Regions from separate parts of the Psychromicrobium lacuslunae genome, predicted to be linked through region 1. Evidence: riboswitches for the same ligand, from Rfam matches in the RefSeq annotation. Region 1 holds a riboswitch; the other holds the start of a gene.
The links. A riboswitch is a leader RNA that binds a small molecule or an ion and turns the genes downstream of it on or off. The one in region 1 is predicted to bind cyclic di-AMP.
Positions count from the first base shown of each region.

Region 2: another riboswitch for cyclic di-AMP. It lies ahead of UM93_RS12605 (aggregation-promoting factor C-terminal-like domain-containing protein); the one in region 1 lies ahead of UM93_RS16350 (C40 family peptidase).

Region 1 covers NZ_CP011005.1:3,460,406-3,464,814, reverse strand. The annotation lists gene UM93_RS16360 (HNH endonuclease) at 1-203, opposite strand, end outside; gene UM93_RS16355 (NlpC/P60 family protein) at 438-1,250, opposite strand; gene UM93_RS16350 (C40 family peptidase) at 1,370-2,140, opposite strand; cyclic di-AMP (ydaO/yuaA leader) riboswitch at 2,143-2,315, opposite strand; gene UM93_RS16345 (M23 family metallopeptidase) at 2,563-3,513, opposite strand; cyclic di-AMP (ydaO/yuaA leader) riboswitch at 3,522-3,705, opposite strand; gene UM93_RS16340 (metal-dependent transcriptional regulator) at 3,794-4,409, opposite strand, start outside.
Region 2 covers NZ_CP011005.1:2,690,549-2,694,957, reverse strand. The annotation lists gene UM93_RS12615 (sensor histidine kinase) at 1-886, shown strand, start outside; gene UM93_RS12610 (hypothetical protein) at 951-1,655, shown strand; gene UM93_RS12605 (aggregation-promoting factor C-terminal-like domain-containing protein) at 1,672-2,397, opposite strand; cyclic di-AMP (ydaO/yuaA leader) riboswitch at 2,401-2,544, opposite strand; gene UM93_RS17835 (MarR family winged helix-turn-helix transcriptional regulator) at 2,697-3,122, shown strand; gene UM93_RS12595 (MFS transporter) at 3,123-4,367, shown strand; gene UM93_RS12590 (sensor histidine kinase) at 4,391-4,409, opposite strand, start outside.

The DNA of each region.
Region 1 (4,409 bases):
GGTGTGGCCCGGTCATAAGGTAGCCGGATGTATCGATTCAGCAGGATCACCGATGGCCGTCCGAGAATCTCCTGCGCCCCGACGACTGGTTCATCGCCTTCAGCTAAAACAGAAGCTTTCCCAGCCAGCACAAGGATCAGCGCCCGGCGGAACGTGACAACCGCTAGGGGTTCGTAACCAGCATTCAGAACAAGAGTACGCATCGGCGTTGTCCCTCTTCGCTGACCTGGAGTCATTCGGCGGAGCCGGCTGCCCTGCCGCAGCCCCAGATCTTGAACTCAAGATAAGCCTAGGCGGAACAGCCCAGAATCAACGAATTCAATACCGCCGTGGCGGGGTGTGTCGAGAAGAATTCACCCGGCAGAAACCTTCTGGAGAGACAAAGCACCCGCACCGATGATCGGTGCGGGTGCTTTGAAGTGTCTGTTAAGCGGAGCTTAGTGACCGATAGCGATGAAGACCGGTCCGCTACCCACGTGAGCGGAGAAGACTGCAGTGGTGTAGCCATTCCAGCCGCCGTGCACAGCCTGACCATTGCCAACGTAAACAGCAATGTGAGCCTGGCCGCCACCGCCATTTGCGTAGTAGATCAAATCGCCGGGCTGAGCTTCGGATTCGCTGATGGTGCGACCCAAGGAGAGGTAGCCAGCCGGCCAGCCGTGGTAGAAAATACCAGCAGCAGCGAGCGAGTTACTTGCCAGCGCGGTGCAGTCCTGAGCGACGCCCAGCTGAGCATAAGCGGCGGCAGCGATGGTGGCGCCAATGCCACTCTTCTGGCTTGCCGGCTTAGCAGCCGCAGCTTGCGTGGTCTTGCTTTCCTGAGTGGCGGCCGGAGTAGCTACCGGAGCAGCCTGAGCTGCGGGCTGGCTTGCCGCGGTCTGGGCAACCGGTTCAGCGACCGGAGCCGTGGTGTTACTCTCAACCTTGACAACCGGCACGACTGCAGCCGGAGCAGAGGAGGAAGCCTTCGGGCTCTCAAAGCTGATCTGCACCTTCGAGGAAGCAGTGACGCCCTGGCTAGCAGCCTGAACCTTCAACGTTGAGGTGTTGGTGTCACGCTGAACCTCGCTGGGCTGAGCCGCATTGGCAGCAATCCCGGTGGTCAAGACCAGACCCGAAGCGGCGGCGATGACAGCTGCTTGACGGCCGACCCCACCGGCATTGTCACTAACAGCTTTAGCGATCACAGCGATCGAACTGGTCTTCGTGGCCTCGGCGCGGTGCCGGGCGATCCCTTCACGATTGCTCATCGGTCTCTCTTTCAATTCCTCATTGGTTACGGATGCGATGTTGTTGCGTTCACTACGTGGAGTTTTTGTCTGCGAGCCCCACACCCGCGTTCACAGCTAAGTCAAAAAGTTTTGGGCCGCTACGGCATGGTGTAGAACACCGCGGAACCGACAGCGTTGACAGCGGTCAGCTGAGTTCCGTCGGAAGGATTCAAAGCACCAATCTCCATGCCGTTTCCAACGTAGATGGCCACGTGGGAGCCGCCGTTCTGGACGACCAGATCGCCGGGCTTAGGCGTCGAGGTCTGCACCATCACACCCCACTGATTAGTGCGCGGGATTGAGATACCAGCCTGGGCGTAGGCCCACTGGACGAATCCGGAGCAGTCCCAGCCGGTCACCGGGCTGGTGCCGCCGTAAACGTAAGCATGACCGATACCAGCATAGGCGCTAGCGGCAACTCCCGAGAGGTTGCCGGAGACGGCTGGCGCCTTGGCAGTCTCGGCCTTTGCTTCAGCCTGAGGGGTTTGAGTGGTCTGGCTTGCCGTAGCAGGCTTGCTGGCAGCGGGAGCAACTGGCTCGACCTTTTCTGCCTGGGCTGCGACTTCATTGACCTCGACGGTGGAGGTGGCAGCTGCCTGTTCGAACTTTAGATTGAGATTCTTGGCCGCCGAGACGGTCTGTGCGACATCGCTCGTGGTCCGAGTCGCGTCTTGCGCGGCGGTGGAGTCGGCGTTGGCCGCGAGTGCCGGTAGGCCGATGCTGGTCACTAGACCAGTTGCTACCGCAACTACCGCTGCTTGCCGACCAAAGCTGCCAGCGTTTGAAGATACCGCTTTAGAGATATTTCCGAGACGGTTGTTGCTGACCTTGGCCGCGCGGTGGCGACCGATAGATGCCTTTGAAGACACGTTTGACCTCTCCCAAAGCCTGCGAGGTAAGCTGTCGGATTCGGATGGGAGTCACCCGGCCGCTTTAGATTCTGAACCTAAGTTCTCGAACTTCAGCGGCTTCACCCCAAGGACTTCTAAGAAGCCCGTATGTGGTTCCCCCGTCTCTGCCAGACGAATGTTGCGAACGGACCTCAGAGTAATGGCAGAGTTAGGCTAGCTACCCCGAGAGCGCCAGACTCCTATCAAGCTTGGCGCAGGAACAACGCTACAGCAGGTTCGCGAGAATGTCACATTCTGATCACGGAAAAGTGATCTGGACGGCAACTCTGTGACCTTTTAGTAATTACTCCACTGTCGAGTCTTGCGCTGACCGGGGGTTTTAGTAGCCATCCCGCGCAAAAAACGGAGATAAATCAGAACCTGTGAAACTAGAAGTTTTGTTACAGCCAGCCCATTGGGTCAACAGTTTTGTCGTTAATCATCACTTCGAAATGCAGGTGGCAACCGGTTGAGGCACCGGTCGTCCCACTGAGCGCGACCTTGTCACCGCGCTCCACTTTCTGCCCCACCTTGACCAACAATGAGCTGTTGTGGTTATAGCTAGTGGACAGGCCATTGCCATGATCGACAACCACCCGGTTGCCGCCTCCGCCTGAATGCCAGCCGGCGAAGGTCACAGTGCCGCCAGCAGCAGCATAAACATCTGTGCCGCAAGCAATCGCAAAGTCTTGACCGGTATGCAACTCGCCCATCGCGCCGGTCAGCGGGTTCACTCGATATCCGAACGGAGAACTTGGTACTAGCTTCGTCAAGGGCGCGGAAAGACTACCCTTAGCGGCTGCGGGAGCCACTTTCGCAGCTGAGACGCTCAAGGCCTGGTGCAGCTTGCCGTCGGGGTCCATGCTGCTAGTCGAATTCGGCCGACTGAAGCTCAGTTCGACGCCGGGGTCGGCGCTGACTGGCCCGGAACCGCTCTGCGCCATCGGCGTGGTCGAAGATGCCGGAGCGATACTGGCGCCAGCGCTAGGAATCAGCACGGCGAGCGCTAAGGAGGCCGCTGCCAGCCCAATGCCGGTGCGTTGCAGAACTTTTGGGGAGGTCAGTGAAGTCAGCGAAGTCAGCGAACTCCGTTGGGTAGCCACTGCGGCGGCACGACGACGACCCCGCTCGGCAGGCGCTGCCGGCAGGGCGGCGAAAAGCTCCGGACGTGCAACCTCGACTCGTTGCCGAGCGCGCCGCGCAGCGTCGCGGGGCCGCAAAGGCAGGGGCACGGGAGTAGCCATCGAAATATCCGTCGAGGCGTCGGGCAGCGCACTGCGCTGACGAACAGCATCATTGAGTGGTTGCACAGCGCTACGCCGACCGTGACGTGGGAGTCCTGATTCGCTCAAGGAGACTTTCTTCCTCTCTCAACACTTGCGAGGTTAGCTGTCGGATTCGGATTAGAGAGCAATCCGGTCCCTGGGCGCGATGGCAGAGCCATCTTGACCAAGAACTTCACCCCAAGACTGTCCAGATGGACAGCCGGTTTTGGTTCCCCCGTCCTTGCCTGTATTGCTAAAGGTCCGCAGCCAGAGGCAAGGCTCAGTGCTGGCTGGGACGCCGCCAAGATCACGACGACAAGATGCAACTATACGTCATCTCGACGCTTTATAACAGTTCGTTATATAGCTAATCGATGGCGACAAAGACATGAACCGCGACTTCCGGCGGCAGCTCCAAGGCCCCTTCAACACCCGGTACCCGCACCGAAATGTACTCGCCCACCTGCTCAAGGGAGATCTCTACCCCCGGCTTTAAGCCAGCCTCCTCGAATTGGCCGAGCAGTTCAGGATCCACCTGAATACGCTCTGATAGCCTGCCGATGACCACCTTGGACTCCGGCTGGTATTGCTCCATCGCTGAAACCATGTTGACTACGCCCTCGGTGAATTCCCGAGCCTTGTGTCCACCAAAGGATTCCAGGCCAGGAATCGGGTTACCGTACGGCGAATCCTCTGGCTTACCTAGCAGCTCGAAGAGGCGCTCCTCAACCTGCTCACTCATCACGTGCTCCCAGCGACAAGCTTCCTCATGCACATAGGCCCAGTCGAGCTTGATCACATCGGAAAGCAGCCGCTCCGCCAGTCGGTGCTTACGCATCACGCTGGTTGCCCGCTCCCGGCCCAACTGGGTTAGCTCAAGGTGCCGATCCCCGGAAACCACTACCAGGCCGTCGCGCTCCATCCTGGCAATTGTCTGCGAGACCGTCGGGCCAGAGTGATGTAACCGCTCGGCAATTCGCGCC
Region 2 (4,409 bases), 770 kb from region 1:
TGTTTCAGCGTCCGTGACCATTGTGCAGAATGTCGATCGCGCATTGTGGATTGGCGGTGTCGCCTCGGTATTGGCTGCCAGCGCAATCGCGGTCTTCACTAGCAGCCGATTGTCTCGCCGACTGGTCAGCGGGGCTGCCGCGGCCGAGCGCATCTCCGATGGCCATGCCACTGAGGTATTGGGGGAGATTAGCCAGGGCAAGGACGAGGTAGCTCGCTTTGCTGGTGCCGTCGATCGGATGGCGGCGGAACTGCGACAAAAGGCTGAGGATGAGCAACGTTTTAGCGCCGATCTAGCCCATGAACTGCGAACTCCGCTGACCGGTTTAGTGGCTGCGGCAGCATTATTAGAGGATTCGCGGCCAGCGCAGATGGTTAAGGAGCGCACCGCGCGGCTGCGCAGGCTGGTGGAAGAATTGCTGGAAATCTCGCGTCTGGATGGCGCGCAGCATGAAATTATCCGCGAACCAGCCTCGATTCGAATCCTGCTGGACGACGTCAGTGCTGAGCTCGCCGCAGCAGATTTGGCTCAATCCATCACCGTACTGTTCGCTGCTGATGCCGAGGAGATGATCCTGGATACTGACGAGCGGCGGCTCTCCAGGGTGCTGCTCAATTTGCTCCGGAATGCGGCCGAACATGGCCAGCCGCCGATTCAGCTGACCGTGAGCCGGGACGAATTGGCAATTCGCGACCACGGTTTGGGCTATCCGCAGAGCATTATCGACAACGGTCCTTCGCGGTTTAAAAGCGAAGGTGGTTGGGGGCTCGGCCTGTTAATAGCAATCAGGCAGGCCGAAGTCTTGGGTTACCGGTTGAGCTTTGAGAACGCCACCGACGGCGGCGCTATTGCCACCCTGTCTTGGGCGAAGACTGAAACCCATTAGCAACTCGCTAACGGTTCGGTCTCGGCGCGGGCATTGGCCGGAGATTGCACTAGGCTCTAGTGCTATGGACCAGTTTCAGCCGCCAAACAATGCACCGAACCAGCCTCAGCAACCGCAATACGGCCAGCAACCACAGTATGGACAGCAACAGCCCGGGCAGTTTGGGCAGCAGCCGCCTCAGTATGGTCAACAACAGCCCGGCCAGGCACCGCAATACCCGCAGCAACAGTTCCCCGGCTACCCCGGAAACGGTTCGGCGATCTCGCCAATCGCGCCAGTGGAGAAGCCGCAGACGCTGAAGAATGCCGTCATTTTGATGTACGTGGGAGCCGCCTTGAGCGTGATTGGGGGCATCTTCACGCTATTCCAGGTTAATCAGTTGGTAGATATGGCAATTGCTCAGGCTCAGACCCAAAATTCGGGTCTCAGCGGCAGCACCATCGAGTCGGTCAAGTCGATTACCCAGGCGACAACTTATGCCAGCATGATCTTCGGCCTGATCATCGGCACCGGCTTGTGGATTTGGATGGCCTTGGCGAACGGTGCGGGAAAGTCGTGGGCCCGAGTGGTGGCCACTGTATTCGCGGCTATTTCAATTCTGAGTGGGATCTACTCACTGATCGCAAGCTCCATCAGTAAAACCATTTTCGTCAGTAGCCTGATCATCGGCATTATTACGCTACTGGTCTCGATCACCGCTCTGGTGCTGATCTGGCTCAAGCCGTCCAGCGATTACTACAAATTCAAGAGCCAGAAGGTTCTTTACTGAACCTGAGACGAACGGCTCAGTACCATCCGGTGGCCTGGGAATGTCCCCAGGCGCCGCATGGTGAGCCATAACGCTCCTTGATATAACCCAAGCCCCAGGTGATCTGGGTTTTGTAGTTAGTGCGGTAATCGGAGCCGACGCTGGCCATCTTCTCGGCGGGTAGGGACTGTGCGATGCCATAGGCCAGGCTGGAAGGATTCTCAGCCGTGGTCTGCCAGCTGGATTCCTTGGTCCACAAGGAGCTTAGACAGCTCATCTGATCCGGACCCCAACCGAAGTCGGCCAATTTTGTCGCTGCGAAAGCCTGCGCGGCCTCGGGGTCATTTACTGCCTTGATTTGGTTGATGTCGCTGGAGGCGCTGTCTGCGCCCGGCTTGCCGGTACTGGGTGTTTTGGCAGCGGGCTTGGAGCTCGCGGTGACTCGACTGAAAACTAGTTCAGCGTTGGCAGCTGCAGAGACTGTCTCCATTGCTGATTTCTGTGCCACCGGTGTTGAGGCGGGGGTGTCCGGATTCTGCTGCGAGGCACTCACCGAGGCGACTAAGACGCCAGCGATGGCGATAGCGGCTACCTGCTGCACAGGCAGCTTGGAGCTGGCTTCACGGAGCAGGCTAAGAGAGGACTTTTGCGGGGTGGCGCGACGCCGACCGGTAGATTTCCCCGGAACTGAGCGCGACGTCGGAGTGCTGGGCGCGGCATGCCGCGCCCGATCACGACGTGGCTGATCCATGCTCTGAGCCACTGAACTGCCTCTCTTTTGCCTGCGAGGTGAGCTGTCGGATTCGGCTGAGAAGGCCGGCCCTGCGCTGCAGGACTTCACCCCAAGACCGTGCGAACACGGCCAAAAGTGGTTTCCCCGTCTCTGCCATAAGTTCTGACGTCCCTCTTTGAGTGGCAGAGCTCGGCGTCTCGTAGAGAGGTGCACGGTTACTATCGCGCACCTCTCTACGATACCGGCATTACCTAGATAAGTCACATTTAGATAACGGAAGCCCAGTGCTCGCTATTTACTTAGCAAAGGTAATGACTTATGCTAAGTAAATGGAGTCAGGGAGACGAGCGCCGTTAGCGGTTGAGTTGCGGATGGCAGTGATGCGTACCGCTCGGAGACTGCGTACCGAAGCCACTAGCGAGAGCGTCGGGCCCGGCCAATTCAGCGTGTTGTCGATCCTGAGTAATGGTCAGCAGACGCTCAGGCAGTTGGCAGATAAAGAGCATGTGCAGGCGCCGACAATGACTAGAACGGTCAATGCACTAGAGGAATCCGGCTTAGTCAGCAGACGCTCAGACCCTAGTGATGGGCGACAGGTTTTGGTGGAGCTCACCGAGGCTGGCCGCGAAGTGCTGAGGGATACCCGGCAACGTCGCACCGAATGGTTGGAGCGGCGGCTCGCGGGGTTGAGTCCCGCGGAACGCAAGGTGCTGCGTGAAGCAGCACAAATACTGCAAAGAATGAGTGCGAAATAAGTGTTTAGTGCGCTGAAGGTCTTCAACTATCGGCTCTGGGTCTCTGGGGCCCTGGTTTCCAATATTGGTACCTGGATGCAGCGAGTGGCTCAGGACTGGTTGGTCCTGACGGTGCTAACCAATCAGTCCGGCACCGCGGTGGGCATCACCACCGGTCTGCAATTCTTGCCGATCTTGATCCTCGGCCCATGGGCCGGGCTGCTCGGGGATAGATATTCGAAACGTAAGATCCTCTTGATCACGCAATCGGCGATGGGTTTTTGTGCCTTGCTGCTGGGCCTTTTGGTGGTGACAAATACGGTTCAGCTTTGGCATGTTTATCTGCTGGCGCTGCTCCTCGGTATCGGTAGCGCGATTGACGCTCCATCCCGGCAAGCCTTCGTTTCTGAGGTGGTGGAGGCAGGTGACGTGCCCAACGCGGTTGCGTTGAATGCCACCTCCTTTAACCTGGCTAGACTGGCCGGACCCGGACTTGCCGGGTTGCTGATCGCCTGGATCGGCACCGGCCCAGCTTTCTTGATCAATGCCGCGAGTTTCGCCGCTGTCATTCTCTCGCTTGCCAAGATGCGAGTCGCGGAACTTCACCCAGCGGCTCGAGCCCCCAGGGGCAAGGGGCAGATTCGAGAGGGATTGCGCTATATCCGGCAGCGCCCAGATCTGATGATGATTATGATTCTGGTCAGCCTGGTCGCCACCCTGACGATGAACTTCCAGATCACCAATGCGCTGATGGCCACGTCGGTCTTCAAGCTCGGGCCGGGTGAGTACGGGTTGCTCGGTACCGTCATGGCGGTCGGCACACTCTCCGCTGCGCTGTTGGCAGCCCGACGGCAGGGTGTGCGGATGGCCTACGTGGTTGGTGGTGCGCTGGCGACCGGCGCGTTCACCGTATTGGGGGCCTTCGCACCGAACTACTGGTTGTTCGCCCTCGCACTAATTCCGATCGGGCTCTCGGCAATGACCTTCCTCAACGCTTGCAATACCAGCATTCAGCTCACTACAGACCCGGCGATGCGCGGCAGGGTACTCGCGGTGTATATGGCCTTAATGCAAGGGGGCACCCCGATTGGGGCACCGCTGGTCGGCTGGATTGGCACTCTTTTCGGGCCGCGCTGGTCACTTATCGTTGGCGGGGTGGCGGCGCTAGCCGCCGGCAGCGTGGCGCTGCTGGTCCTGAACAAGCGAAATCACACCACGCTACGCAGCCAACTCAGCTCGGTCTTGCCCCACCGTGCTCGCGCCTAAACCCCGGCCGGCTCAGCTAAAGCTCACTGTCCGCGAGGTAGG